4 regions of the Sphingobium sp. LMA1-1-1.1 genome follow, and region 2 is predicted to be linked to each of the others. Evidence: predicted binding sites of a transcription regulator. Region 2 holds the regulator's gene; each other region holds the start of a gene.
What was found. Region 2 encodes LexA, which represses DNA repair genes until DNA is damaged. Its sites were predicted from a motif close to GTTCCNCNCTTGTTCT; they were not measured.
Positions count from the first base shown of each region.

Region 1: a site for LexA is predicted at 2,773-2,788, ahead of uvrA (excinuclease ABC subunit UvrA). Genes of this name have one in related genera too.
Region 3: a site for LexA is predicted at 3,866-3,881, ahead of MRBLMA1_RS02940 (ATP-dependent helicase). Genes of this name have one in related genera too.
Region 4: a site for LexA is predicted at 3,260-3,275, ahead of rmuC (DNA recombination protein RmuC). Genes of this name have one in related genera too.

Region 1 is NZ_JBEGHS010000001.1:1,036,569-1,044,267, forward strand. Features, by position in the region: gene MRBLMA1_RS05045 (sensor histidine kinase) at 1-253, shown strand, start outside; gene MRBLMA1_RS05050 (LytR/AlgR family response regulator transcription factor) at 255-998, shown strand; gene MRBLMA1_RS05055 (UrcA family protein) at 1,168-1,512, opposite strand; gene MRBLMA1_RS05060 (septal ring lytic transglycosylase RlpA family protein) at 2,102-2,674, opposite strand; gene uvrA (excinuclease ABC subunit UvrA) at 2,834-5,746, shown strand; gene MRBLMA1_RS05070 (DUF262 domain-containing protein) at 5,782-7,557, opposite strand.
Region 2 is NZ_JBEGHS010000023.1:12,688-20,386, forward strand. Features, by position in the region: gene trpD (anthranilate phosphoribosyltransferase) at 1-585, shown strand, start outside; gene trpC (indole-3-glycerol phosphate synthase TrpC) at 582-1,373, shown strand; gene moaC (cyclic pyranopterin monophosphate synthase MoaC) at 1,370-1,855, shown strand; gene glp (gephyrin-like molybdotransferase Glp) at 1,852-3,033, shown strand; gene MRBLMA1_RS11620 (hypothetical protein) at 3,095-3,253, opposite strand; gene lexA (transcriptional repressor LexA) at 3,408-4,094, shown strand; gene MRBLMA1_RS11630 (ComEC/Rec2 family competence protein) at 4,085-6,175, opposite strand; gene gltX (glutamate--tRNA ligase) at 6,275-7,699, shown strand, end outside.
Region 3 is NZ_JBEGHS010000001.1:595,490-603,188, forward strand. Features, by position in the region: gene MRBLMA1_RS02905 (response regulator) at 1-177, opposite strand, end outside; gene MRBLMA1_RS02910 (pseudouridine synthase) at 339-1,253, shown strand; gene rsmD (16S rRNA (guanine(966)-N(2))-methyltransferase RsmD) at 1,250-1,798, shown strand; gene MRBLMA1_RS02920 (globin domain-containing protein) at 1,848-2,297, opposite strand; gene MRBLMA1_RS02925 (RrF2 family transcriptional regulator) at 2,407-2,859, shown strand; gene MRBLMA1_RS02930 (Fe-S oxidoreductase) at 2,840-3,304, opposite strand; gene MRBLMA1_RS02935 (GFA family protein) at 3,452-3,847, opposite strand; gene MRBLMA1_RS02940 (ATP-dependent helicase) at 3,951-6,227, shown strand; gene MRBLMA1_RS02945 (hypothetical protein) at 6,231-6,809, opposite strand; gene MRBLMA1_RS02950 (hypothetical protein) at 6,806-7,363, opposite strand.
Region 4 is NZ_JBEGHS010000045.1:95,791-103,489, forward strand. Features, by position in the region: gene MRBLMA1_RS17160 (murein hydrolase activator EnvC family protein) at 1-44, opposite strand, end outside; gene MRBLMA1_RS17165 (23S rRNA (pseudouridine(1915)-N(3))-methyltransferase RlmH) at 165-587, opposite strand; gene rsfS (ribosome silencing factor) at 631-1,020, opposite strand; gene MRBLMA1_RS17175 (nicotinate-nucleotide adenylyltransferase) at 1,033-1,665, opposite strand; gene rmuC (DNA recombination protein RmuC) at 1,824-3,245, opposite strand; gene MRBLMA1_RS17185 (endo alpha-1,4 polygalactosaminidase) at 3,466-4,326, opposite strand; gene MRBLMA1_RS17190 (cadherin domain-containing protein) at 4,939-7,699, shown strand, end outside.

The DNA of each region.
Region 1 (7,699 bases), on a different contig from region 2:
GTCGCGCACGTCCAGCCCGGTCACCATCACCATCGCCGCGCGGGAGGAGGAGGGCATGCTTCACCTCAGCGTCACCGACAATGGCGACAAGCCGCCAAGCGGCGCCGATGCGGGCAGCGGCATCGGCCTTGCCAATGTGCGCGACCGCCTGATTGCCCGCTTCGGTGAAGAGGGCCGCATCGACTATGGTCCGCGCAACGGCGGCGGCTTCACCGTGGACCTCACCCTGCCCATCATCCGACGGAGCATCTGACATGACCATCAGGACTCTCATCGTCGACGACGAACCGCTGGCGGTGGAACGCCTGCAGATGCTCTGCGCCCGTGAACCGCGCATCGCGCTGGTCGGCACCGCCAGCGATGGCGAAGCGGCGCTGCGCCTGATCGAGGGGCTGGAACCGGACCTGGTGATGCTGGACATCGCCATGCCGCTGCTCGACGGCATCGGCGTGGCGCGGGCTACCTCGCGCATGGGCCTCTGCCCGGCGGTGATCTTCGTCACCGCGTTCGAAGGTTTCGCGGTGGAGGCGTTCGACCTCGCCGCCGTGGACTATCTGCTGAAGCCGGTCGCGCATGAACGCCTGTCGCGCGCCATCGATCGCGTCGAACAGGCGCTGGGCAACCGCGCCGCGCCCTCCCCCGCCACCAGCGCGAAGGAGGAACCGGAATGGGCGGAGGAATTCTGGGTGCCGCACCGCTCCGAACTGATCCGCATCGGCGCGGCCCAGATCGACCGGATAGAGGCGGAGCGGGACTATATGCGGCTGCATGTCGGGGCCAACAGCTACCTTCTGCACCAGACGATCAGTTCGCTGGAAAACCGGCTGGACCCGCAGCAATTCGTCCGCCTGCACCGCTCGCACATCGTCCGCCGCGACCATATCTCCCGGCTTCGCCATGACGGCAGCGGCGTCTGGTCGGCCTGCCTCGCCGACGGCGGCGAAATCCGCATCGGCCGCACCTATCTCACCAACGCCCGCGCCATGGCCGGGCGCTAGGATTTCCAAGCGATCGGAATCGATCGCTGGTCAGGAAATCACGGAAAACAAAGAATCCAGAACGGCGATCTGATTCAATCAGATCGCCGTTCCAGTAAAAACGCTCTGATCCGGAAACGAAAAAAGGCCCGGCATCCACCGGGCCTTCTTCAGGATCGACTGGAAAAACTCAGTTGCCCAGGCCGACCGGCTTTTCCTTGTTCATATCGGCATAGCGCTCGCCGCTCTGGGCCTTGGCGACCGCCAGTTCGACCGAGCTGCGCACATGCGCCGCGGCGACCGACTGGCATTTCTTCATTTCGGCAGAGGTCGCGCCATCCGCGCACACCTTCCAGGCGGCCCGCCAGATGCGGCCCTTCAGCATATTCTGTCCCTTCGCGCTGGACAGGTCCAGATCATGATAGTTGACCTCGACAGTCTTCCCGTTGGACTGGAATTCGGTGGCGGATGCCGCGCCGGCCGCACCCAGGGCGACGATGGCGGCGAAGGCGGGGGCGAACTTGAAGGCGATCATGGCAATTGTCTCCTCGACTCTAATGCTTTTCCCGGCCCCCTCGCGCCACGCGCTCGGCAAGCCTCAGGCGAAGAGAAGAGCGGCCTGAACAACCAGATCCCTGAATGAAGAGATCCCAGAACGAACAGATCATTGTCCCTGTCTTCGCACTTCATCCGTGTAGGCCTTTTGCGAATGCGTCGCTTTTCGCTTTCGACCGGCGGCCAGGCGGGTCGGCCAACGACGCTCTTCTCGACCAAATGCAGTCTGGCGCGGACGAACGACAATTTTACGTCAGGAAAACAGCCATTCCGTAACGTAAAATTACCAGGAGCCAAAGAATGACGCACATAAGAAAGCACCCCCGGCGCAAGGGAACGGCCGGGGGTGCATCCAGGAAGCTGTCGGGCTCTCCGGGATTTCTGTCAAATGCTCGGACGCGGATGGCTTCGATCCTTAGCGGATCGTCGCCTGCCGGATCGTCACCATGTTGGACGCCACCATATCGCGAAGGCGCAACCACCGTTTTTGCCATTCGATGATCCGCGCATCGGCGCCGCCCGGCAACATCCGCCGGAGACAAACCGACGACATTCTTCCACGAACGACATCATTGCCCCGACGCCGCCAGCTGGGCGCGCAGCTTGGCCAGCGTCCGCGCGTCGACGACGGGGCGCTCGGGCGCCTCCTTGCCCTCGCGCAGCTTCCTGCGGTCCTTTTCCGGCGGCTCCACCACGCGCACCCTGACCGGTGCATGGCCGGTGGCCCTGATCCCCAGTTGTTCCGCCGCGCCGCGCGACAGGTCGATGATCCGCCCCCGCCCGGCAAAGGGTCCGCGATCGTTGATCCGCACCAGGATCGTCCGCCCCGTGTCCAGCGCCGTCACCTCGACATAGCTTGGCAGGGGCAGCGTCACATGCGCCGCCGTCACCGCCCTCGGTCGGAAACGCTCGCCGCTCGCGGTCTGGTTCCCGCTCTCGCCGCCATACCAGCTCGCATAGCCCAGATAATCATAGACCGGATCGGCGGCAGGCACATAGGTCACGCCCCTGACGCTATAGGGCTTTCCCACCCGCACCGGCACGTCGCTCACGGGCCGATACCGCACGCCCCCGCCACAGGCCGCCAGCGCCATCGCCACGCCCAGCACGCCATATCGCATCCGAACCGAAATCCCGCTCATCCCCGCCCTTTAACCCGGCAAGGCGCGGGAGCAAAGCCGCTGCCTTTTCCTTTCGCCGCACAGTCCCTATCTTGCGCCCGACCGGCCCTTGCCTCCCAAGAACAAATCTGGAACAACACGCCCCATGAATCCCATCACCCCTCGGCAGAGGTTTCCCGAATGCTGACCACCATAAGCGTCCGCGGCGCGCGCGAGCATAATCTCAAGGGCGTCGACGTCGACCTGCCGCGCGACAGCCTGATCGTCATCACCGGCCTTTCCGGCTCAGGCAAGTCCTCCCTCGCCTTCGACACCATCTATGCCGAGGGTCAGCGCCGCTATGTCGAATCCCTCTCCGCCTATGCGCGCCAGTTCCTGGAGATGATGCAGAAGCCGGACGTCGAACATATTGACGGCCTCTCCCCCGCCATTTCCATCGAGCAGAAGACGACCAGCCGCAACCCGCGCTCGACGGTCGCCACGGTGACGGAGATCTACGACTATATGCGCCTGCTCTGGGCGCGCGTCGGCATTCCCTATTCGCCCGCCACCGGCCTCCCCATCAGCGCCCAGACGGTCAGCCAGATGGTCGATCGCGTGATGCAGTTGCCCGATGGCGCGCGCTTCTACCTGCTCGCCCCCGTGGTGCGCGGCCGCAAGGGCGAATATCGCAAGGAACTGGCCGAATGGCAGAAGGCCGGCTTCACCCGCGTGCGCATCGACGGCGAACTCTACGCGATCGAGGACGCCCCCGCCCTCGACAAGAAGTACAAGCATGACATCGAAGTGGTGGTCGACCGCCTCGCCGTCAGCGAAGACATGGCCACGCGCCTTGCCGACAGCTTCGAACAGGCGCTGAAACTCGCCGACGGCCTCGCCTATGTCGACCTGGCGGACGGCGTCGTCCCCGGCCGTGAGGAGGAGGCCGAATCCACCGGCAACCTCAAGGGCGCCGGCATCCCCGCCAACCGCATCGTCTTCAGCGAGAAGTTCGCCTGCCCCGTCAGCGGCTTCACCATAGCCGAGATCGAACCGCGCCTCTTCTCCTTCAACGCCCCCCAGGGCGCCTGCCCCGCCTGCGACGGCCTGGGCGAGCGGCAGGAATTCGACCCCGAACTCGTCGTCCCCAACGAAGCCCTCAGCCTCAAGAAGGGCGCCATCGTCCCCTGGGCCAAGTCCAACCCGCCCAGCCCCTATTACATGCAGGTTCTCGGCTCCCTGGCGAAGGAGTTCGGCTTCTCCCTCGACACCCCCTGGGCCGACCTTCCGGGGGAGGTGAAGCTCATCATCCTCCACGGCACCGGCGGCAAGCCGGTCACCCTGCGCTTCGTCGACGGCCGCAAGAGCTATGAGGTCAAGAAAGCGTTCGAGGGCGTCATCGGCAACCTCAACCGCCGCCTCCTCCAGACCGAATCCGCCTGGATGCGGGAGGAGCTCAGCAAATATCAGACCGCCATGCCGTGCGAGACCTGCCACGGCGCCCGCCTCAAGCCCGAGGCGCTGGCGGTGAAGATCGCGGGAGAGGACATCTCCATGTCCACCCGCCGCTCGGTGGTGGACGCGCTCGGCTTCTTCTCCACCCTCCCCACCCGCCTCAACGACCAGCAGAACCAGATCGCCCGCGCCATCCTCAAGGAAATCGTGGAGCGCCTCGGCTTCCTCAACAATGTCGGCCTCGACTATCTGAACCTCGACCGCACCAGCGGCACCCTGTCCGGCGGCGAGTCCCAGCGCATCCGCCTCGCCTCCCAGATCGGCAGCGGCCTGTCGGGCGTCCTCTACGTCCTCGACGAACCGTCGATCGGCCTGCACCAGCGGGACAATGACCGCCTGCTCATCACGCTGAAGCGCCTGCGCGACCTCGGCAACACCGTCATCGTCGTGGAACATGATGAGGACGCGATCCGCACCGCCGACTATATCGTCGACATGGGGCCGGGCGCCGGCGTCCACGGCGGCACCATCGTCGCCCAGGGCACCCTGAACCAGCTCCTCGCGCACAAGGACAGCCTGACCGCCGACTATCTGAACGGCACCCGCCGCATTGAGGTACCGCCCCGCCGCCGCAAGGGTTCGGGCAAGAAGCTCACCGTCCACAACGCCCGCGCCAACAACCTGCAAAATGTCACGGCGTCGATCCCGCTCGGCACCTTCACCTGCATCACCGGCGTGTCGGGATCGGGCAAGTCCAGCTTCACCATCGACACCCTCTACGCCGCCTCGGCCCGCACCCTGAACGGCGCCCGCATCGTCGCCGGCCCGCATGACAAGGTCACCGGCCTCGAAAATTGCGACAAGGTGATCGACATCGACCAGTCGCCCATCGGCCGCACCCCCCGCTCCAACCCGGCCACCTATACCGGCGCCTTCACCAACATCCGCGACTGGTTCGCGCAGCTTCCAGAGGCGCAGGCCCGCGGCTACAAGCCCGGCCGCTTCAGCTTCAACGTCAAGGGCGGCCGCTGCGAAGCCTGCCAGGGCGACGGCGTGCTCAAGATAGAGATGCACTTCCTCCCCGACGTCTACGTGACCTGCGACGTCTGCCACGGCGCCCGCTACAATCGCGAGACTCTGGAGGTGAAGTTCAAGGGCAAGTCCATCGCCGACGTGCTTGACATGACCGTCGAGGATGCGGTGGAATTCTTCAAGGCCGTCCCCCCCATCCGCGACAAGATGGCGATGCTCGCCGAAGTGGGCCTCGGCTATGTCAAGGTCGGCCAGCAGGCCACCACCCTGTCCGGCGGCGAAGCCCAGCGCGTCAAGCTCGCCAAGGAATTGTCGCGTCGCGCCACCGGCAACACCCTCTACATATTGGACGAGCCCACCACAGGCCTCCATTTCGAAGACGTCCGCAAACTGCTCGAAGTCCTCCACGCCCTGGTCGAACAGGGCAACAGCGTGGTCGTGATCGAGCACAATCTTGATGTCATCAAGACCGCCGACTGGATCATCGACATGGGCCCCGAAGGCGGCGTCAAGGGCGGCGAAGTCGTCGCCGAAGGCACGCCCGAAAAGGTAGCGAAGAACGCCCGGAGCTTTACCGGGCGCTATCTCGCGCCGTTGCTGGGGTTGGAGGCTGTGGCGGCGGAGTGATAAACCAAGAAGGGAATTCCCTTCTTGGTTTAATCTTAGCTCTTTTTAAATCGAGCCGCGACAGCAAGCACTTGGTTTGCCGGCGCTTCCATCGTTTGATCACCTACACGGACGTAAAGCTTTTCGTTTAAAAAGCTAGGCTCTTCCTGCGCATCAATCGAGGCGATTATAATCTGCTTATCTTTATAGTTACACAGGTCGAGCTTAGCGAGGACTGCCGATTTTAGAGGTTCAGACAAATTAGAATTTGATATGCCGTCACGCCACATTTGATAATAACGCTCGATCGAAATTCCCAGCGATTTGGCTTCTCGTTCCACACCAACTATCCAACGGCCTGCTAACTCCGTAGCCTCGACGCCATCGAGTTTTGCAACACGATCCGCGTCTGCCTTTTTATCGGCCACACCAACGAAAACTGCTCCCGAGTGACCGCTACCAATGTTTGCGATCGCACAAATTGTTTCGAGAACTTTCTGGATAACATTGGCATCAACGCCGCGCTGATCATCCAGCCTCAGGATGCCCTGCTTCATCTCGAAATAGGGCGTTTCGATCGAGGACCGCCTCACGGTGTTTTCGATGTCCAGTTCGCGAGTGCCTCCAAACGCGATTTTAGACACATCAGCTTTTACAAAGCTGTCTCTTAGCAATCCTTTAAGAAGGTTAACGTTCGCACGACGTTGGTCAGGGGACAACGCGTTTCTGGTCGTATTCATGTTCTCTTGAACATTGTTCAACGCGTTATGCGCTTTGGTCGGATCAGCTAAGGCTAGCGAGTCACCAAAAGATATTTCATGAATAGCGATAAATATTGCAGAAAATACAGTAGCAAATGAGTTGTTAGTAGCGTTTTTGAATATTAACCTGCTGAGGGATTGCGCCTCTCCAGCTTCAATAATTTTATCTATTACCTCTATGCAGTATTTAATTTCTTGCTCAAGCCTTCTAGTTCCGTAGGCAATCAAACTCGCTTCAGAGCTTTTCCCGAAATCACTTTCGAGATTAAAAGCATTGTCTAAAACTTCTTTCGACCGTTCAACTATACCGCCCGTGATGCACAAAGACAAATCGGCAACAAGTTGCTCATCCATGCTATCGCGGAGATCAGTTGAACGCAAAATCCCCTGCCTCACCCAAAAAACATCAGCGGATTTCACTGAGTAACCGGCTTGATTCCTCTGCAAATCTACACTTATTTCCGGCATTTTGAACAGCGGCAATGTTTCTACGGAAACGTCGCCTCTTAGCTCGCACGCTATCTCACGCACAAAGCGGGCAATTTCCGTTAGCTGCCCGGCCTGGCGCCGCTCCTGCTCACTGAGGAGGTGTCCATAGGAATTGATACGGCTAAACACGTCAGTCACCACAGACGAGGACGCATTTCGAATTATCGACACTGGCAAGGTATAGTTGAGAATTTTCGATACCTGTTCTCGTGTCAACTTCGGACCGTCATCATCACCTACAAACGCGCCTTTTTCCTTCTGATCCTTTGCACTTGTAAATTCGTTTACGTCAAAGAAAAGCCCGTCTAACGTGGGATACGAATTTTCGATGAAGGAAAGAATTGCATGTAATCTCTGAAGGCCGTCTATAATCTCGTACACTGCTGGATCTGACCCTTGAGGTTCAGCAAGCAAAATCAAAGGGACAGGGTATTGCAGGAGTATGCTATCAATCAACTTCTGCTTCTCGGCCGTTGTCCAAACCAACTTTCGCTGATAGCGCCGATTTACCAGCAGCGTTCCATTTCTGTACCAATTATAAATCGTTTGAATTGGTGTCGGCTGCGAACTTAAGTCGGTCATTTATCTCCCTTTCAGCGCTATGCTGGAGCAGTATTTCTATTAATGCAAGACGTTACGTGCTCGTCACATCCACAAGCTTTTCTTCAGATGTTGATGCCGCAGTAACATCACGATTACCCCTTCTGAACTCCGGGGTTCAGCA
Region 2 (7,699 bases):
CTGGCCGATCTTGGCATCTGCTTCCTTTTTGCGCAGAATTATCATCCCGCGCTCAAACGGCTTGGCCCCATTCGCAGGGCGATCGGGGAACGCACCATCTTCAACCTGATGGGGCCGCTCGCCAATCCCGCAGGGGTGCGCCGTCAGCTGGTCGGCATCGCCCGCCCTGACTATGTCCCCGTCTATGCGGAGGCGCTGGCGGAACTCGGCGTCGATCACGCGATGATCGTTTCCGGCGACGAGGGACTGGATGAATTGTCGCTGGCCGGCGGCAACGAACTGGCCGAGGTGAAAGGCGGCCGCCTTGTCGCGATGCGTCGCCTGACCGCTGCGGAACTCGGCCTTTCCACCCATCCGGTCGATGCGATCAGGGGGGGCGACCCCGCCTATAACGCTGCCGCCCTGCGCGCCCTGTTGCAGGGCGAAGCTGGTCCCTATCGCGATGCGGTACTGCTGAACACTGCTGCCGCCCTTGTCGTGGCGGATGCCGTATCCGATTTTCGCGAAGGCGTGGAGGAAGCCGCCGAAACCATCGATCGCGGCCTTGCCAATGCGCTCCTCAATTGCTGGATTGCCTATAAATGACGAACAAGCTGATCGAAATCTGCAATATGAAGCGAGAAGAGGTCGCCAGCCGAAAGGTGGCAACCGCCATTTCCGCGCTGCACGCCCGCGCCGCCGAGCAGACGCCGCCGCGCGGCTTTCGCAAGGCGCTGGACGACGCAGCCCGCTCCGGATTCGGCCTGATCGCCGAGGTCAAGAAGGCCAGCCCGTCCAAGGGCCTGATCCGCCCGGACTTCGATCCCCCCGCCCATGCCCGCGCCTATGCGGCTGGCGGCGCAGCCTGTCTGTCAGTGCTGACCGACGCGCCCTTTTTCCAGGGGCATGACGACTATCTGGTCGCGGCCCGCGCCGCCTGCGCCCTGCCTGTGCTGCGCAAGGATTTCATGATCGATCCCTGGCAGGTGCTGGAAAGCCGCGCATTGGGGGCGGACGCGATCCTGATCATCGTCGCGGCGCTCGATGACAATCAGATGGCGGAGATAGAGGACGCCGCGCTCGGCCTGGGCATGGACGCGCTGGTCGAAGTGCATGACGCGCAGGAACTGGAGCGGGCGATGAAACTCCGCTCACGCCTGATTGGCGTCAACAATCGTGACCTTAGAGACTTCACGGTCGATTTCGCCCGGACATATGAATTGGTCGGCCATGCTCCGGAAGGCTGCACCTTCGTCGCGGAAAGTGGCATAGGCAGCCATGACGACCTGATCGCCATGGCGGATCATGGCGTCCGCTGCTTCCTGGTGGGGGAAACATTGATGAGACAGGCGGACGTCGAAACGGCCACACGCAAACTGCTGACCGGCCAATGAGCAAGCTCACCCATCTGGACGAGGAGGGATCGGCCCATATGGTCGATGTTTCCGCCAAGGCCACAACCGCGCGCAAGGCCGTCGCGAGCGGCCGCATCAGCATGAGTGCCGAAGCGGCGGCGGCCATCGCGCAAGGGTTGGTGAAGAAGGGCGATGTGCTGGCCGTCGCCCGCGTCGCCGGTATCATGGCGGCCAAGCGGACCTCCGACCTGATCCCGCTCTGCCACCCCATTGCGCTCAGTTCCGTCAGCGTCGACCTCGACCTGGACGGCACCGGCGTGTCCGTGACGGCGACTGCGAAGACGGCCGGACAGACCGGCGTGGAAATGGAGGCGCTGACCGCCGCCTCGGTCGCGTTGCTGACGGTCTATGACATGGCGAAGGCGCTGGACAAGGGCATGATCATCAGCAACGTGCGGCTGCTGGCCAAGAGCGGCGGCAAGTCCGGCGACTGGACAGCCAGGGAAGATGGCGCGGTATGAGCCTGCTTCCCGTTGCGGAGGCGCAGAACCGCCTGATGGCGCTGGCAAGGCCGCTGCCGACGGATCACGCGCCTGTAGCCGCCTGCGCCGGGCGCTGGCTGACGGAAGATGTCGCAGCACTGCGCGAGCAGCCCTGGGCCGACCTTTCTGCGATGGACGGCTATGCCGTTCGCGCCGCCGAATCGCCGGGGCCATGGCAGGTGGTTGGCGAAAGCGCGGCGGGTGGGACGCTGCCTGCACCGCTCGAACCCGGCCAGGCTTGCCGCATCTTCACCGGAGCGCCCTTGCCGCCGGGCGCAGACGCGATATTGATCCAGGAAAATGCTGCCCGCGAAGGAAATGAGCTGCGCGGGCTCGAAGAGGCTCTGGCGGCGGGCCGCCATGTCCGCTCGGCCGGTTCCGATTTCCGCAAGGACGATCTCCTGCTGACGGCCGGCAGCGCGCTTGGCCCCGCGCAGATCGCGCTTGCCGTAGTGGCGGGGCATGGCGCACTGCCCGTTTCCCGCCGGGCGCGGGTCGCGTTGATCTCCACCGGCAATGAACTGGTGCCGCCCGGCGCGTCGACGCAGCCAGGCCAGCTTCCGTCATCTAACGCACCTATGCTGGCAGCCCTGCTTGCGAGCCTCCCCTGCGACATCATCGACCTGGGGATCGTGCGAGATGATCTGCCCGGCATGGCCCAGGCCTTTGCCCGTGCCGCCGATGCCGACATCATCGTTTCGACCGGCGGCGCGTCGGTCGGCGACCATGATGTGGTCCGTCCAGCCTTCGCCCAGGCTGGCGGCTCGCTCGATTTCTGGAAAATTCGCATGCGGCCGGGCAAGCCGCTGATGGCAGGGACATTGGATTCCGCCATTTTCCTGGGCCTGCCGGGCAATCCGGTATCAGCCTTCGTAACCGCGACGCTGTTCCTGCTGCCGCTGGTCCGCCACATGATGGGCGCGGCATCGCCCCTGCCGCGCACCGCGGTCGCGACATTGGCAGCATCGCTACCCGCCACGGGGGAACGGGACGACTATCTTCGCGCCTTCCGCACCGAAGCCGGCATCGTTTCGGTGACGTCGCAGGACAGCGCCGCCACCGCCGCCCTGGCCATGGCGGACTGCCTCATCCTGCGTCCCGGAGGCTCCGCTCCGGTGGCGGCAGGCGATCCCGTCACGGTGCTTCCCCTAATATAAGGGCCTTGCATAAGGAAAGGGGTCGCCATGCGACCCCTTCCAGTGCGAAGCTGATGAATGTTCAGCGCTGCTGCTTGCCGGGCGACTTGTCCTGACGGCGCTCATCACCCATTTGGCCCTGCCGGTCTTCCTGCTGTTGCTGGCGTCCACCCTGATTGGCACGGTCGCCGCCCTGCTGATCGCGACGTTGATCGCCGCCCTGGTTGTTCTGGTTGGCCATCTTACTCTCCTATTCACCTTCTTCGGCGAAGGCAGGCTTGAAAACGGCCCGGCGGCCGGCACGTTCCCTTAAACGCGGCGAACCGTTAGGCGCTTGACTTGCCCCGTTCCGTTTCCTATGCGTTCCCTATCCGTTCCAAAGAAGGGCAGGCGAAATGTTGACACCCAAGCAACAGGAATTGCTGAGCTTCATTCAGATCCGGCTGGAAGAGGGAGGCGTATCTCCTTCTTTCGAGGAGATGAAGGAAGCGCTGGACCTGCGGTCGAAATCCGGCATCCATCGCCTGATCAATGCGCTGGAGGAGCGCGGCTTCATCCGCCGCCTGCCCAATCGTGCCCGCGCTCTTGAAGTGCTCAAGCTGCCCGATGCCATGCATCGCGCGCCCAGGCTGGTCGTGCCTGCCAAGGCGCCGGTGACAACTGCTCCTGCCTTGAGCAAACCACCGATCGTCGCCAATGACATATTGGAGATTCCCCTGCATGGCCGCATCGCGGCCGGTGTTCCGATAGAGGCATTGGAGGGACAGAATATGCTCTCCGTACCCGCGGCGCTGCTTGGGACCGGGGATCATTATGCGCTGGAAGTCGCAGGGGACTCCATGGTCGAGGCAGGCATACTCGACGGCGATTTCGCGCTTATCCAGCGTACCGAAGTCGCGCGGGAGGGGCAGATTGTCGTCGCTCTGATCGATGAAAATGAAGCGACGCTCAAATATTTCCGGCGAGAGGGGCCCAAAGTCAGACTCGATCCTGCCAATAGTGCCTATGAACCGCAGATCTACGACCCGCGTCAGGTTCGCATTCAGGGCAAGTTGGCCGGGCTGCTGCGACGCTATAACTGACCGCCTCCGGATCGGCGCGGCCAAACGGAAGGTCGCGCAATCCACGGATGCCCGTCGTTCCGCATTTTCGCGCTGCGCACGGTACCATGGTCCAGATCGATGGCCAGCCCCCCGGTCTGAGCGAGGAATCGCCTATCCACCTTCAGCCAGCGAGGACGGCAGGCACCTGGCAGTCTACGGTCGCTGACGACGATATCGGCATTGGCGCAATCCCGCGCCAATATCGCATGGTCGATATTTACATTGCTCCGAGTGAGCAAAAGGTTCCACTTACGTCCCCCGCCCACCAGGCGGACGGCGCAGAGATCAAGCGAACAATGTGCCTGGGGCAACGTCGGCAGTGCTTCCAACGCGCCACCGTAACCAGCGCTTTCCGCCAGCATGTCGCGTGTGTAACTTCCGGCCCGTGCCCGCAGTATCGCCATGCCACTTGCGGTGCGAACCGCGACGTGGCGGCCATCGCTGCTGATCAATATGCCAGGCATCGGGGTCGCGAGGATCATGGTTACGCCTGCGGCAACGGGCATCAGGCCAGCCCAGCGCCAGTGACTCCGCCATAGGAGGCACCACAGCATGCCGAGCATCACGAGGCCGAAAACAGCGCCGGATTGGGCGGGCGTCAACATCACTGCCCAAGGGCTGGATGCTACGCCATGGGCCACCAGCAGCAGCAGATCCAACGCCCGCGCAGCAAGCCACCAGAAGGGCGCGCCCCACCCGCCCAGATCGAACAGCAAGGCCAGCGCTTCCAGCGGCATGACGACCAGAGTGGTAAGAGGTATCGCGACCAGATTGGCGACCGATCCCATCATGCCCGCCTTGTGGAAATGGAACAGAGCGATCGGCGCGAGCACCAGTTCGACCACCAGACCCGTAAGCAACATGCCCGCAAGACTGCGCCCCAGCCGGCGCCATGCCGCCTCGTCGCGCCCGGCTGCAAAGCGTCGGAAAGCGGGATGCTCGCCCAGTGAAACCAGAGCGACCACGGCGGCGAAGCTCATCTGGAAACTCGGTCCCATCAATGCTTCGGGCCATATGGCGAGCACGACCAGCGCCCCGGCCGCGACCAGGCGGAGGGTGATCGCATCCCGCCCCATCGCCAGTCCTCCGAGCACCAGCAGGGCAGCGATGCAGGACCGCACGGTCGGCACTTCGGCGCCGGTCAGGATCGTATAGCCGAGGCCGGCCAAAGCCCCACCGCCCGCCGCAAGGAGCATCAGCGGCCAATCGAGCGCTGCCCGGCGGCTGAGCGCCATCAGCCGCATCAGCAAAAAGATCACCACACCGATCAGTGCCGTCACATGCAGGCCGCTGATCGACAGGAGATGCGCAAGGCCGCTCCGCCGCATCGCCTCCGCATCGGCTTGCATGATCGCGCCCTGATCACCCGTGGCCAGGGCAGCGGCAATGCCGGCCCCCTGGCCGGGAACGCGCGTCAGAATGTGCTCGAACAAACGCGTTCTCAGGCGCGGACCTGTGGTGGCGGGCCGCAGGATCGTGATGGGCGGCAGCGCACGGCCCGTTGCGCCGATACCATCGAAATAGGCCCGGCGCGCAAAATCATAGCCACCCGGCAAGCTGGGCGGCGCTGGCGGCATCAGCCTGGTACGGACGGCCACGACGGCCCCCTCACCCAGTCCAGCCGGCGTCGAGGACTCGTCAAGATTGATGCGTACCAGGGCGGGCAGCGCCGGCATGCCGATCGGCCGGATCAAAAGCCGACTCATGTGCTGAGCAGGCAATCTATGAACGGATTGGACTTCTCCCTTCAGCGTGAGGACGACAGGGCGGGCCAGAGGAGGCGATCCCACCACCATGGCCTTGCCCCAGACCAGCAGGCAACCAGCGCAGGCCAGCAGGCTGCCAGCGACGAGCGCCTGACGCGTCCGGCCACCCGGTGGCAAAAGCAGCGCAGTGAAGGCGACTCCCAGCATCACGCAGCAGAAAGCAAGCCAATCCAGCCGGTTGGACAGAACGAACCAGGCGGCTATGCCCGCCGCCAATGCCACGGGGACCCAAAGCGGCAACCGCTCGCGCTCTTCCTCCAGCCACAGTTCCAGCGGGCGCCAGAGCGGCGCCATCCTCCCTCCAACCCAAGTGGCAACGGAGGTTTGTCGTGGCTCGAAAGCCATGCTAGGGGGCGTCGCGATCATGGATAGGTCGGGTGGATATCTGGGCAAATGTCAGGGAATGAAGCGGTGAGTGCTACGGGATTGAACAAGCAGGTAGTAACCCGTTTTGCGCCTTCGCCCACAGGTTTTCTTCACATTGGCGGCGCGCGCACCGCGCTGTTCAACTGGCTGTTCGCCCGCCACCACGGCGGCAAGTTCCTGCTGCGGATAGAGGATACCGACCGGACCCGTTCGACGGAGGAAGCGGTCGCCGCGATCTTCGATGGCCTGGAATGGCTCGGCCTGAGCGGGGATGAACCAGCAGTCTTCCAATTCGAACGCGCGCCGCGCCATGCCGAAGTGGCGAACCAGATGCTTGCGGCAGGCCATGCCTATCGCTGCTATGCGACGGCCGAGGAATTGGCCGAGCTGCGCGAACAGCAGCGTGCCGCCAGGCAGCCGATGCGCTATGACGGGCGCTGGCGTGACCGCGATCCTTCGGAAGCGCCCGAAGGTGCGCCCTTCGTCATCCGCCTGAAGGCGCCCCGCGAAGGCGAGACGGTGATCGAGGATGCCGTGCAGGGCCGCGTCGTCGTACAGAATGCGGAACTGGACGACATGATCCTGCTACGGTCGGACGGGACGCCCACCTATATGCTGGCCGTCGTGGTCGACGATCATGATATGGGCGTCACCCACGTCATTCGCGGCGACGATCACCTCAACAATGCATTCCGCCAGCTAGGCATCATAAAGGCGATGAATTGGGAAGAACCCGTCTACGCCCATATCCCGCTGATCCACGGTTCCGACGGCGCAAAGCTGTCGAAGCGACATGGTGCGCTGGGCGTCGACGCCTATCGCGACGAGATGGGAATGCTCCCCGAGGCGGTGCTCAACTATCTGTTGAGGCTGGGCTGGGGCCATGGCGACGAGGAGATCATCTCCCGCCAACGCGCCGTGGAACTCTTTGATATCACAGGCGTCGGCCGCTCGCCCTCTCGCTTCGACATCAAGAAGCTCGAAAATCTGAACGGCCATTATCTGCGTGAGGCGGACGATGCGCGCCTTGCCGCGCTGGTTGCTCCCAGGGTCGCGGCGAGGCTGAACATGGCTCTGCCCGAGAGCGGAGAGAAGCTGCTCACAGAGGCCATGCCCGCGCTCAAGCCGCGTGCCAGGACGCTTAACGAAATTGCCGAAGGCGCCGAGTTCCTGTTCAAGAATGGCCCGCTGGATTTTGACGAGAAGGCTCTTGCTCTGCTAGACGATTCTGCGCGCGTGCTGCTGGGACAGACAGCCGACGCTCTTGCACCCGTCCAGTCCTGGACGGTCGAAGCGATCGAAGAAGCCGTTCGCCGCGTGGCAGAGGATGCCGGCCTCGGGCTTGGAAAGGTCGCGCAGCCTTTGCGCGCGGCGCTGACCGGTCGCACGGTTTCGCCGGGAATTTTCGACGTCCTTTTCCTTCTGGGAAAGGCGGAGAGCTTGGAACGATTG
Region 3 (7,699 bases), on a different contig from region 2:
GACACTGACGGCATGGGCATATTCGTCGACGGTCGCGGCGACGCGATAGCCCGCCATTTCCAGCACATGTTCATTGTCGAAGGCAACCAGCGGTTCATCCTCGACCACCAGCACGCTGCGAATGGCCTTGCGGCGCTCCCGCGCTCCGGCTTCCCCTTTTACCAGCCCGAAAAACATTTGCCGATACGCCCCATTTGCGCCATTCAACCGACCAACGTGCAGCGCCCCGCAGGGGTTTCGCATCGTCCTGGCGCATGGGCGCAAGGACAGCACCATTCGTCAATTTCCTGGCTTCTCCAATATGGGGAGGCCATCCCGTTTTGAAAAGGAACTCTTCTGTGGAACCGCCGAAAAAATCTGGGCCGCCGCGTCGGCCGGGCTCCGGTGGTCCCAGACGTCCGAATGACGCCAAACCGGTGCCAGGGTCCCGCCCGGCTCGCCCGCCCTTCAAGAAGGCCAGGACGGCGCCCGCAAAACCGGCCAATCCCCATCCCGCCCGCGCCGCAGCCGTCGCTAGCGGCAAGAACGAGCCGCAGCGCATCGCCAAATTGCTCGCCCGCGCAGGCATTGCGTCCAGGCGGGAGATTGAGCGGATGATCGAGGAAGGACGGATCACGCTGAACGGGGAGACAGTGTCCACGCCCGCCACGCTCCTGACATCGCTTCACGGCGTCGCCGTCGACGGCAACCCGGTCGCCGCGCCGGCACCCGCGCGCATGTTCCTCTTTCACAAACCATCGGGTTTCCTGACGACAGAGCGCGATCCTCGCGGGCGGCCCACCATTTACGACAAGCTGCCGGCCGACCTTCCCCGCGTCATGCCGATCGGACGGCTCGACATGACGACCGAAGGCCTGCTGTTGCTCACCACCGATGGAGAGTTCAAGCGGCAGATGGAGCTGCCTTCGACCGGCGTGCCGCGCACCTATCGCGCCCGCGCTTTCGGAGAGGTCAGCCAGAACCAGCTTGAGGATCTGTTCGACGGGCTGGAGATCGACGGCATCCGCTATGGCCAGATAGAGGCCAATCTGGAACGCCGCACCGGGCGCAACCAGTGGATCGAAATGACGCTGACCGAAGGCAAGAATCGCGAAGTCCGCCGCGTGCTCGAACATCTGGGGCTTCAGGTGAACCGGCTGATCCGCACCAGCTATGGCCCCTTCCACCTGGGCGAACTCGCATCCGGCGCGGTCGAGGAGGTGCGCCAGCACGACCTGGTCCTGTTCCGCAAGAGCCTGAAGGACGCGAAATGAGGATCGTCGCAGGCCAGTGGCGCGGCCGCCCCCTCGTCGCGCCCCGCGGCGACGCGACGCGACCCACGGCGGATCGCACCCGCGAGACCCTCTTTTCCATGCTGCTGAGCCGGATCGGCTCCTTCGAGGGGTTGAGCGTCGGCGATTTTTTTGCCGGCTCGGGCGCCCTGGGTTTCGAAGCGCTTTCACGCGGCGCGGCAAGCTGCGTCTTTGTGGAACAGGACCGTGCCGCGCTCGATGCGATCCGCGCCAATGGCGACAAGCTTGGCGTCCGTCCCGACATTCGCCAGAGCAGCGTCCTGTCGCTTGGTCCGGCGAGCAAGCCGCTGGACCTTATCTTCATGGACCCGCCTTATCAAAGCGGGGCGGGCATGGTGGCGCTGGACAAGCTCAGCCGCCTGGGCTGGACCGGCCCCGCCACATGGATCAGCATCGAGACCGACCGCCGGGAAGATGTCGAGGTCAAGGGCTTCGCCACCGACGCGGTCCGGGACGTCGGCAAAGCCCGGCTGACGCTGCTACGCGCAACGGACCAGGCGGAATAATCCGCCCCTCCGATCGGCCCCGGTCCTCGCGGAAGCCCTTCACGCCGGATCACGCCGCTTCGGCATCCTCATAAGCCTGTGCCTCCTTGCCGATCAGGATATTGGCCAGGAACCAATAGGCCTGCCCCCAGGCGTCCAGCACGGCATCGGTCGCCACCTCCTCGCCCAGCACATCGCGGATGGCAGGCAGCAGCGCTTCGGCCACCTTGGGGTAATGTTCCGCCTTGACCCCCGTTTCGACATGGCGCTGCACCATCCGCGCGACGGCGCCGTCCAGAGCCTGCAACCTGTCGATATTCTCGGCATAGCCCAGGATCGCCGCAGCCAGCCGCTTGGGCTGCTCCCCGCTTTCCTGCGCCGCCTGATCGAACATATCCCTGATCGACGCATCCATGAACAGACGGGCGTACATGGCCGTCGTGATCTCCACGCCATGCTTGCGCAAGGCAGGGGCAGTCGCTTTCACGATGGCAATGGTGTCGTTGGTCAATTGGGTCATGGATGCACCTTTGTCGAGCAGTTACAAAGGTGCATCTACTATGCATGTTTTAAGATGTAAACAGGATATATGTTCAAGACCCGTCCTATGGCCTATAAGCGTGGATGCCATGCAGTTGACCCGCCACACCGACTATGCCCTGCGCGTTCTCATCCATCTCGCGGTCGCACCAGGCGGCCGCGCCACCATCCCGGAGATCGCTGACGCCTACGGCCTGTCCCGCAACCATCTGATGAAGGTGGTGCATCATCTCGCCCAAGGCAGCTTTCTGAAGACCCAGAGGGGACGTGGCGGAGGCTTCACCCTGGCGCGTCCGGCAGAGACTATCGGCCTGGGCGAAGTCGTCCGCCATAGCGAGCCTGACATGAAAATGGCCGACTGTGAGGGTTGCGCGCTACGTCAGGCCTGTGGCCTGTCGGGCATATTGCGGGCCGCCACCACAGCCTTCCTGTCTGTGCTCGACCAGCATAGCCTTGCCGATGCGGCGCGGGACCGGGCCGGGCTTGCGGCCATCATCGCCGCCCTGCCCGGCCCGAAAGCCGTCAGCGCCGCTTGCGCATAGATTTGGGCGCTTCGCTTCTGTTGATGCAGCTATCCTGCACGGTCTTGCTGCACAGCGGATAATCCTTCTGTTCAGTTGGCGGAGGAGTCATGTTGCCGCCGACCGTAGCGGGGTTGGCAGACGTGCCGACCGGAGCGGAGGGATCATGCGGCACGCCGGCGGGCGCCGGCTGCATGCCCGTCTCAGGAGGCACGGCACCCATCGGCTGGCCAGCATTGGGATCAGCGGCGGGCGGCGGTGTAGCCGGTGTCGCCGGACTGGCGGAAGCCGCTCCGGGGTCGGCCGGCGTGGCGGGTGTGGCAGGCGTCGCGCCCTGTTCGGGCGGAGGCGGCGCACCGGTCGCTGGCGGCTGCGTCGAAGCAGGCATGTCCTGCGCGATCGCCATACCAGTGACGCCAGTGCCAAAGGCCAGCATGGCCGCACCAGCCAACAGGATCGATTTCATCGGGATCATCCTTTCCTTGTTCTCACCCCGTTCTGCCTTCGGGCTGGACAAAGAACCGGATGCATTACGCCTGCGTTCCGGCGATGGCGACGAACCGTTGCGATCGCGCCGTCAGACGATGCCCCAATGACGCTCCCCGGTGGGGCCTCAATGCTCTGGATAGCGTTCGAACTTGGGCAATTCATGCGCACCCGCCATCCACGGCGCAGCCTCGGCGAATTGCACATGGATGGTGGGCGGCAGAACGGACTGGTCGTCCAGCGTTGCCGTCTGGATGTCGACCATCCCCGGAAAGAAAGCAGAGTTGCGATAGAACAACCCCGTGCCGCAGGTTCCGCAAAATTCCCGCGTCACATTTTCGGAGGACTGGTAGCTCACGGCTTTGCCCGTCACAGTCACCATATCTTCGCGAAACAGGGCCCAGCCGACCATCGGCGCTCCGGCGCTTTTCCGGCAATCCGAACAATGGCACAGCGCGCTATGGATTGGTTCCCCCCGCGCTTCATACTGGATAGCCCCACATTGGCATCGCCCAGAGACCATGGCCTTTCTCCTTGCATGATTCGCCTTTTGTTCTCATAGAAGGAACGGCAGCGCAAGGGGCCCGCTCTTGCCGCTTCCCGCCCAGCATCCTAGTTGACAGCTCATGACCCTGCCCGCTCCCTCGCCCGATGATCCCCCCTATCTTCAGGGGCTGAACGAACCCCAGCGGGAAGCCGTGCTCACGACCGAGGGGCCGGTGCTGGTCCTCGCCGGCGCAGGCACGGGCAAGACGGCGGCGCTCACCGCCCGCCTCGCCCATCTGATCGCTACCAGGCGGGCCTATCCGTCCGAAATCCTCGCTGTCACCTTCACCAACAAGGCAGCGCGGGAAATGCGGGAACGGGTCGGTCGCATGATCGGCCCCGCGGTGGAGGGCATGCCGTGGCTCGGCACGTTCCACGCGATCGCCGCAAAGATGCTGCGCCGCCATGCCGAACTGGTCGGCCTGCAATCCAATTTCACCATCCTCGACACGGACGATCAGCTTCGCCTGACGAAGCAACTCATCCAGGCCGAGGGTATCGATGAGAAGCGCTGGCCCGCCCGCCAGCTCGCCGGCCTCATCGACCAGTGGAAGAACAAGGGCCTGACCCCGGAGGAAATCGGCGCCGGCGAGAGCGAGGGCTATGCCAACGGAAAGGGGCAGAAGCTCTACGCCGCCTACCAGGCGCGCCTGCGCGATGTGAATGCCTGCGATTTCGGGGACTTGCTGCTGCATGTTCTCACGATTCTGAAACGCCACCGCGACGTTCTGGAAAGCTATCAGCAGCGTTTCCGCTACATCATGGTGGACGAATATCAGGACACCAACTCCAGCCAATATCTCTGGCTCCGCCTGCTGGCGCAAACGCGCAAGAATATCTGCTGCGTGGGCGATGACGACCAGTCCATCTATTCATGGCGCGGGGCGGAAGTCGCCAATATCCTTCGGTTCGAAAGGGATTTTCCGGGCGCGAAGATCGTCAGGCTGGAACAGAATTACCGATCGACACCCCATATATTGGGCGCTGCCTCAGGGGTCATCGCGGAAAATGGCAATCGCCTGGGAAAGACGCTCTGGACGGACATCGACGTGGGCGAAAAGGTCCGGGTCATCGGCGTATGGGACGGACCGGAGGAAGCGCGGCGCGTAGGCGAAGAAATCGAATCGATAGAGCGCGGAGGCGGGTCGCTGGACGAGGTCGCCATCCTCGTCCGCGCCCAGCACCAGACTCGCGAGTTCGAAGACCGCTTCATACAGATCGGCCTGCCCTATCGCATCGTCGGCGGCTTCCGCTTCTATGAACGCGCCGAGATTCGCGACGCGCTTGCCTATCTTCGCCTGGTCAACCAGCCTGCCGATGATCTGGCGTTCGAACGGATCGTCAACGTTCCCAAACGCGGCCTGGGCGACAAGGCGGTGGAAAAGCTGCATCGGCTTGCCCGCGCAGAGGGCATAGCGCTCGCCCTCGCCGCTGCGCGGATACTCGACACGGATGAGATGACGCCGCAGGCCCGGCGCAGCCTGGGCGCCTTCATCGGCGATCTCGCGCGCTGGCGCGACCGCGCGGCGCAACTGCCCCATGCCGAGCTGGCGCGGCAGATACTGGACGAAAGCGGCTACACCGCCATGCTCCAGGCCGAACGCACCGCCGAAAGCGCGGGACGACTGGAAAATCTGAGCGAACTGACCCGCGCCATGGAGGAATATGAGACGCTGGGCGCCTTCCTTGAGCATGTCAGCCTCGTCATGGACAATGAGGCGCAGCAGGACGAGCGCAAGGTCACGATCATGACCATCCACGCCGCCAAGGGGCTGGAGTTCGATACGGTCTTCCTGGCAGGGTGGGAGGAGGGAATTTTCCCCTCCCAGCGCGCGCTAGACGAAGGCGGCCTCAACAGTCTGGAGGAGGAGCGTCGCCTCGCCTATGTCGCGATCACGCGGGCGCGGAAATCCTGCATCATTCTCCACGCCGCCAACCGCCGCATCTATGGCCAGTGGACCAGCTCCATCCCTTCGCGCTTCGTCGGGGAACTGCCTCCCGAACATGTGGATGAGGAGAGCAGCATGGCTGGCGGCGCCTCGCTCTGGCGCGCCAACTGGTCCGAACGTGCAGATCCCTTCGCCAATGTTCAGCGGGGCTCCGGCCGCGGTCCGGGCTGGCAGCGCGCCCAGCAGGGCGGGCAATTCACCACCGAACCCATCCGGATCGTGGAAGCGCGCACATCAGCCGTCTCGCTCGGCAACAAGGGTCGCGACGACATGATCATCGGCCTGCGCGTCTTCCACCAGAAATTCGGCTATGGCACCGTGGCGCAGATCGAAGGCAACAAGCTGGAGATCGACTTCGAGACGGCCGGACGCAAGCGGGTGATGGACAGCTTCGTCCAGCCGGCTTGATTTTCAACATGCGTTTCCGGAATGGTTCAAAACAATGGGCATCAAATGCTCCGGCTCTCGCACCCCCCCGACAATATAGCCGGACATAAGATCACCGGTCCGTAACCCTGCATTTTTGCCTTTCAAAAGAAATCCGTATATTCCAATAAGATATACGGCAACAGCAACCGAGTCCGCGCCAGAGGCTCCGACGGCTTCCTGATCTCCGCGCAACGAAACTGGCCCCCAGGCGGTTTCAACTTCGCGCAGATGCCAGCTTAACCGTCCTCGTGTTCCGCCGGCGCTACTGCGAAAGGAAGATAGTACTTCTCCCCAGGCCGTTGCCCCGACAGGGATCGCCAACCTCCCGTCAACGCAGACAGGTGCTTCCACTCGAAGCCTGAACCTGTCCCCCGGCTTCGCCCCTCTGCTGCCTACGGCATCCACCACCGAAAGTTGCACAATGGTGCCGTCGATCCAGCGGGGAGCATCGGCTCTGTTCTGCGACACGCCTGGCAAAGGCGAAGCGAGGATCTGTGCATCTACTGCCGAGACCATGCAACTCGCGCTGAGCCATGCGCTCAAGACGAAACGCATCTTCATTGTGGCACCCCGTTGCGGAACTCCGTCTCGCCCCCGTCGGACATGGGTTGTTGCGTCGTTGCCAATGCCGATTGCGCCAACATGTCGCCGGCCGGCGCGCCCATGATGAACGGAAGATCCTCATCCAGAATGGCGGTGAACGCAGTTCCGCGAGGGATGCGGGCGCTTGTGCCGGTCATGATGAAACCCAATGGCCAGGAAGTCATGACAGCGCCTACGACTACCGCCGTACCCGTTACTCCCTTGTCGTTGATTCCGCCCGTCAAACGGACGCGGCGTCCGCTCATATTAAGGTGGACGGCGCGAACTTCGACGAAGCCCGACTTGCCCCACATGCCTTTGTTGCGAGCTTCAATGATCTCTCCTTCGCCGCGCGTTCCAGCGGGAATGACCACCAGCGGACCAATCATTACAGGAGCGACTGTTTCAATCGGAAATCTTTGACCGGAATAGGATTGCTTCTTCTTGGTGGTCAGGTCGGCCAAAATGCGAACCGCAAGCTTGGTGCCGACCGGCACATATTGGACGCTGGCGACACCCGCGGAGCTTGTCATCGGGGGCTGTGCCTGCGCCGGGATTACTCCAATCGAAGTCGACCATAAAATCGTAGCGAGTAGTTTCGGCACGTTCTTCCCCCTTCACGAACTGAACTTGCCGCGACACTACTGCCTTGTTTTATTTACGCTTCTTCGCATTTAGCATTAGCTCGAAAAATTCAGCAGCTAATCCAAATGGCTAGCTGACGATGATCGCGAGTCAGCCGGCTCCGCTAAGCTTTGCACTGCATATCGCGACAGGCGGCAGCATCTGCGATGCAGACGACCAAATAAGGCTCAACCGTAACCCAGCAGCAACAGCATCCTCAAAAAGCGTCCTATTTGTCCAACAGG
Region 4 (7,699 bases), on a different contig from region 2:
GCCGCACCAGCAAGACATGCCGCGAAGATTGCCGTCCGTCTCAACCAAGGCCCCCTGCCGGCCCGCTATGCCGACCGCATCTGACTAGGCCGTGTTTGGGCGGAATGAAAGAACCTCCATTCCCGCATATTCCTGATCGGCGCAGGAACACGGGTCCGTGGGCGCTATCCCTCGCGATGATAGGGATGGCCGGCCAGGATCGAGCAAGCCCGCCATAATTGCTCGGCCAGCATGGCGCGGGCCATCATGTGCGGCCATGTCATCGCGCCAAAGGCGATCAGCAGGTCGGCCTTGTCCCGCTCCGCATCGTCGAAGCCATCGGCCGCGCCGATCAGGAAGCGGCATTCGCGCTTGCCGGAATCGCGCCAGCCCTCGACATGACGGGCGAAATCAAGGGAACTGAGTTGCCTGCCCTTTTCGTCGAGCATGACGCTCACCGTGCCCGGCGAGGCCGGCGGCAGCTTGCCGCCCCGGTCGGGCAGTTCGGTGATCTTGAACGGCATGGTCAGCCGCTTGGCATAACGGTCGACCAGTTCCGCTTCGGGCGAGCGCCCGATCTTTCCGCGGGCAATGATGTGGAGAAGCATGTCCCCCCACTAACGGCTTGGGACACGCTTGTCGAAGGGCGGCTCAGGCGGTTCCCGCTACCGGCGCGTCGACGAAACCCCACATCCGTTCCAGATTGTAGAAGCTGCGAACCTCCGGCCGGAAAAGGTGGACGATCACGTCACCCGCGTCGATCAGCACCCAATCAGCCACGGGCAGGCCCTCGACGCGGGCGGAGCGGCCGGTCGCCTGCTTGATCCGCTCGGCCAGCTTCTGCGCCATCGATGCCACCTGACGGGATGAACGCCCGCTGGCGATCACCATATGATCGGCGATGCTGCTCTTGCCTTCGAGGGGGATGGAGATGGTTTCCTGCGCCTGGTCGTCGTCAAGCGACTTCAAGACAAGGTCGTGCAGGGCGGCAACGCTGTCGGCATTATGAGCCGTGTCGTTGGCGGGATGCGGTCTGGTCAAAGATGCTCCATTCTAGACAATCAACCGGCGCGTGAGCGGGTCGCGCACGCGTTTGTGTTCATATTCGCGATGCCAGAGGGGGTCTGCCTGCCGCAGCAGGGTCGCCGATCTTGGATCAGGGCGAAAGCGCAGAAGCACAAGCGCCGGCGGTCTCCAATCCGTCCATGCTGCACTCTGGCGTGCGGGCCGGACGAAGCGCCGCAGCCAGCTCATGGCCGATGAGCCACGGGCGTCCTCATCATAGCCGGGCCGGGCGATTACGGCAATGGGCATAATCCGGGCTATGCCACGCCAGTCCCTCCATTGGCCGAACTGGGCAAGATTGTCCGCCCCCATCAACCAGATGAAGCGATTGCGGCGATAGCGGCTTTGCAGCGCCTTCACCGTGTCGATCGTGTAGCGGGTATGAAGCCGCGCCTCGATCGCAGTCGGCCGGATGAGGTTGCGCCGCGCAACTTTTTGCGCGTGGGCAAGGCGGGCGGGCAGGGGCGCCATGCCGGTTTTCGGCTTGAGCGGGTTGCCCGGAGAGACCAGCCACCAGACTTCATCCAGTCGCAGAGCATCGATCGCGAACAGGGAAATATCTCGGTGTCCGTCATGCGCCGGATTGAAGGAGCCGCCGAGAAGGCCGATGCGTTTCATGATTCGCCCATGCCAGTCAGCGGCCCCGCACGCAAATTCAAGGGGGGTGACGGGAGCACTCTCTTATTCTTAGCGAACTAATAAATAGCCGCGACAAGCAATCTCAGCGTCCCATCCTGTGGTGAACGGCATTGGTTAGCTTCCTAACTTCATGCCGCCTTCTATTCTGCCGCGTTCGGCAGGGCCCGAATCGCTTCCGCCGAAGAGGGTTCGCGGACCAGCGCCTCCACCGGCTCCAGTTCCTCCAGTTCTTTGCCACCCGTCTCGATATTGAGGTCGCGAAGCTTGCGCCCCGTCACCAGCACACGACCTTCGAAGCTGCCGACGAAGCTGTTATAATCGGCCACGGCCCCGTTCAGCCGGTTGCCCAGCTTCTTGAGCGAACCTGCCGCTCCGGCCAGCCGCTCATATAGTTCCTTGCCCAGCATGCCGATTCGCTTGGCCTCGTCCGCCATCTTTTCCTGGCGCCAAACCGCCGCGACGGTCCGGGCGATGGCGATGAGGTTGGTCGGCGTGGCCAGCAGCACCCGCTTTGCAAAGCCATGGTCCCAAAGCTGGGGATCATGCTCCAGCGCCGCGGAGAGGAAATGTTCGCCGGGCACGAACATGATCACATAATCGGGCGCCTCGTCGAACTGGTCGGCATAGCTTTTCCGCCCCAATGTATCGACATGCGCGCGCATGGCGGCGGCGTGGGCGGACAGCAGCCGTTTCCTCTCCTCCTCGCTCTCCGCGCCATAGGCATCCTGATAGGCATTCAGCGACACCTTGGCGTCAATCACCAGCGCCCGCCCGCCCGGAATGCGCAGGATCGCATCGGGGCGCAAACGGCCGTCCTCGCCCTCCACGCTCACTTCGGTCCGGAAATCCACATGCTCGGACAGTCCACAGGTTTCCAGGACATTGCGCAACTGCTGTTCGCCCCAGCGCCCGCGCGCCTTGGGTGCATGGCGCAGCGAATCGACCAGCCGCTGGGCCTCGGCGCGCACCGCCTCCTGGCCCGTCTTCATCGATTCGATCTCGCCGCGAAGGATGCCATAGGCCTCTGTCCGCTGTTGCTCGATCTGGGTGATCTTCTGGTCGTAGCGCTGGATCGTCTCGTTGACCGGATGCAGCAATTGCCTGAGCTGCGCCTCGCTCTTCTCATGCGCCTGCGTCATGCGCTGGTCGGCGCGTTCCAGGAAATGGCTCTGCGCCTGGTGCAGCAGCTTGCCGCCAATCTCGCTGAACTGGGCGGAAAGCTGCTCCTTCGCGTCCTTGAGCGCGGCGATCTGCGCCTCGAAGGCTTCCGCCCGTGCCTGCGTGTCGGATCGCAACGCCGCCAGTTCCCGCCCCGCCACTTCCCGCGCCGCGCGCTCCGCTTCCACCTTCTGCGCCAGATCCGCCGCCTGCGCCGCGCGTTCCTGCGCCACCACCAGTTCCTGGATGGCGGCATTGCGCTGGGCCGCCGCCATGTCGAGCTTGCCCGCCAGATCGGCCTTTTCCGCCAGCAGCGGAGCCACGGACCGGCCCCGCGCCAGCCAGCCGATCGCCAGCCCCGCGACCAGAGCGACAATGACAAAGATGGTGGCCAGGCTGTCCATATATGCCCCTTTCCAGAACGAAAGGTGAACCTAGCCGCATGACGTCAATGCCGCAAGTCGGATTGTCTCGCCACAGAATTGAAAAAACAGATAAAAACTTAAGAATAGTGACAAGTCGTAACCGATATTAAAGAGAAATAGTGCAAGAAATAGATTGTCGAATTTCCCTTTTGCACGCGTAAATCCGCTCCATTTCTGCCGAAATTATCAATGGATCATGTCAGTTGCACCGGTCGGGGGCAGGCCGATCGAGCGCGACGACGGTGATGATCGTCGAAATCTGCGCACTGACAGAGGTACTGCACACCCGTGTTCGATCGAATGAGCCTGCTGGCCATTCTTCCGGATATTCCGCATTGAAGGCGGGTTTTCCCGCCGCGATATAGGGCGCGGCATCGGAACAGAAATTGTCCAGGACGCAGCCTTCGAACAGGATCGCGTCGAACAGGGGAAGGAGCTTGGCGGATGATTTGCTCGCGTTCTTCTGCACCGGTTTCAGCCCATAGCCCCGTGCCCGAACCGACAGGGCGGTGGCATAATCGATCATATCCTGCTCGGTCAGGGCGAAGCCGGTGGTCGATGCGCCATCCTCGAAGGAATCCATGACGTCGAATTCGACATAATCAAATCCCTTGTCGCGGCACATGCGCAATCGGTCATCCATGATCTGGATGAACTCGGGATAGCGGCGGATGTCGATATAGCGTTCCCCCGCAAAACCGGGATAGCTGTTGCCCAACAGTCCGGAAATGGCGGCCAGGCTGGCATAGTCTGGACGATTATTTTCGGCCGATCCAATGTCGAGATAACAGATCGTCCTGATCCCGCTGGCCTTGGCAAGCGTCACATAACTCGTCGGCGTGTCGAACCCGTCGACGTCGAGATAGGCGACCGAAGGCGGCGTCGCCGGTAATCCCTGGCTCTGCAATATCCAGTCCCAACTGGACAGCGGCGTCGGTGACGGGGTCGGGCTGGGCGAAGGCGCTGTTGTTGGCGCGGGCGTCGGAGTCGGGGCGCTATTGTTGTTGGCGCCGCCACCGCTACCGCCACCACCACAGCCAGCAAGCATCAAAGCTGCCATTGCCAAGGCGCTGAGTTGCGAGAGATTTTTGTGAGCCGGAGACATAGTCATGGTCCCTGTATTTTGGGAACATTGATCGTGGATCACGAAATGGTTCCGGCGGGACGGGCAATCAAAACTGGCAACCTTATAAAGAAAAACAACTCCCTCTGGGATATACCCTAAGATATAAATCAAATTTTATAATCGACGATCTCATATGTCGAATGACAGACCCATCTATTCATGAACGGGACAATTTTATGGGAATGCTGGTTAAATGAAGTTGACATAAGATCGTATCTAACAGCACATTAACCATGGAAAAAAATTGTTAAAAATCGAGTCGCCCCAAGATTGCGTGGTTTGACTGTAGCCATATGCGGCGCTTCCGATGTTCGGGCCGCAAGGGCGTTTTGAGAAAAGTGAGCTTTTTACTCTGATATCGCCTTATTGGCGCGGATAATGGCCGGGACGGGCCGGATGGCATCGATTTATCGTCGATGCCAGGAGAAGTGCTGTCCTTCGTTGTCCAATATATGTTCTGTCTCGGCTTTGCCGAATAAAAGAAAAAACGTTCCGGTCGCAAACTTATGATGTGATTTCCAGGATCCATAAGTTTGGGGGTTTGTCATGACCTTTGGCCATAGCGTCACAATAGACGGCTCTCTGGATGACTGGTTTGCCACCGATCGGATCGATGACAACAGTAATTCCGGCTATCAGATCTATTCAACCGTGGATAATGGCGACTTCGTCTTCGCCCTGAAGGCGCCCGTCGCCATCGGCACGAATACGACGATCTGGCTGAACACGGATGGCAAGACGTCCACCGGCTATCAGATATTCGGCTATGCGGGCGGCGCGGAATATAACATCAATTTCGCCGCCGACGGGACGATCAATCTCTATACCGGCGCTGCAGGTGAGACCCTGGTGCTCGGCGGCCTGACCGCCGCCTGGTCCGCTGATCACACGACCGTCGAATTCCGGCTGCCGACCGCTTCGGTGGGCAATCCGGCGGCGATGTACAGCTATTACGACATCAACGACACGATCTTCCTGCCGTCGAACTACCAGTCTGCACCTTTCACGGTCTTCAATCAGCCGACGGCGACCGAGGCGCCCGACATGCGGATCGGCATCGTCTTTTCGCAGACGACCTCCGATGCCTATTTCAACTCGACCGCCTATTCCCAACTCTTCATGTCGGTCCAGTCCCAGGCGATGCAGGCCGGCATCCCCTTCGACATCCTGACCGAAGCCGATCTTACCGACCTCAACAAGCTTTCCCATTATGACGCGCTGGTCTTTCCGTCCTTCCGCAACGTACCGGTCGACCAGGTGGAGGCGATTACCCACACGCTCGAAATGGCCAGCAAGCAACTGGGCATAGGGCTCATCACCGCGGGCGAGTTCATGACGAACCAGCCCTATGTGAGTGGAGGCACCATTGGCGGCGACCCGCTTCCGGGTGATCCCTATGCGGCGATGAAGGTCCTGTTCGACGCCACGCGGGTCACGGGGGGCACCGGCAACGTGCAGGTGAACGCGACCGATCCGGCGGGTCTAGTGCTGGATCACTATACGAACGGACAACTCGTCAACAGCTACACCAATGTCGGGTGGAACGCCTTCACCAGCGTCAGCGGCACTGGCCAGACGATCGCGACCGAAACCATCAACGGCGGCCAGACCTATACGGCGGCGCTCGCCACCCAGACGGGATTGGCGCGCAATGTCCTCTTCTCCAGCGACGGCGTCATGGCCGACGCCAATATGCTGCAACAGGCGATAAGCTATGCGGTCAACGGGACCGGCCTGTCGGTCGGCCTGCATCTGACCCGCGATTCCGGCATCGTCGCTGCGCGCGTCGACATGGATCAGAGCCAGGAACTGGAAGACGTCAATCCGCCGGGATCCACGCCGGGCATCTACGACAAGCTGTTGCCCATCCTCACCCAATGGAAGGCCGACTACAATTTCGTCGGCAGCTTTTTCATCAATGTCGGGAATGGAACGAACGGCACCGGCACGGACTGGGCCATATCGGCGCCCTATTACAAGGCGATACTGGATCTGGGCAGCGAGATCGGCACGCACAGCCTGACCCATCCTGACGATACCAACAAGCTGAGCGCGAGCCAGATCGCGACGGAGTTCGGCGGCAGCACCTCGATCATCAACACCCAGCTCAGCAATTATCTGGGCTACGCCTTCCAGGTGGCCGGCGCCGCTGTCCCCGGCATGCCGGAAACGCTGCCGGTCTCCCAGGAGATCATGAAATATGTGACGGATTATCTGACGGGCGGCTATGCGGCGCAGGGGGCGGGCTTTCCCAATGCCTTCGGCTATATGACGCCCGACAATCAGAGCCAGATCTATTTCGCGCCCAACACCTCCTTCGATTTTACCCTGGTCGAGTTCCAGGGAAAGAGCGTGGCTGATGCCACCAGCGCCTGGCTGGCCGAATTCGACAAGCTCGTTGCCAATGCGCAAACCCCTGTGATCGTCTGGCCCTGGCATGATTATGGCGCGGCGGACTTCGTGTCGGGCAGTCCGACGGCTGACGGCCCCTATGACATTTCGATGTTCAACGCCTGGCTGCAACATGCGGTCGCGGCCAACATGGAATTTGTGACACTGGACGATCTGGCGCACCGGATGACGGCGCTCAAGAGTTCGACGATCACCTCGACGGTGGTTGGAACCACCATCACCGCCTCCGTCACGGGAGCCAATGTCGGCAATCTCTCGCTCGATGTCGACCGCCAGGGATCACTGGTCATACAGAATGTCTCGGGCTGGTATGCCTATGACAGCGACAGCGTATTCCTGCCGCAGAGCGGCGGCACATTCACCATCCACATGGGTGCTGCGGCAGACGACGTGACCCATATCATCGACCTGCCGATGCGGTCGGTGCTGATGAACGTCACGGGTGACGGTCGCAATCTGGCCTTCTCGCTGGTGGGCGAGGGCAAGGTCATCATCGATATCGCCAATCCCGGCGCCAAGGGCGTCATCGTCAGCGGCGCCACATTGGCCAGCCAGGTCGGAGAGATCGTGACGCTGGATCTCGGCAGCTCCGGCCTTCACAATGTCACGCTGGAAACGGGATATCAGCCCGTGATCACTTCCGACGGCGGCGGCGACAGCGCGGTGTTTTCAAGGCCGGAGAACGGCACATTGGTCACCACCGTCACCGCCACCGATGCGGATGTCGGGGACGTCGTCGCCTATTCCATATCCGGCGGGGCGGATGCGGCCAGGTTCACGATCAACAGCACGACCGGCGTACTTTCGTTCATCAACGCACCGAATTTCGAAGCGCCCGCCGATGTCGGCCAGGATAATGTCTACAATGTGGTGGTCCGCGCCTCCGACGGCTATC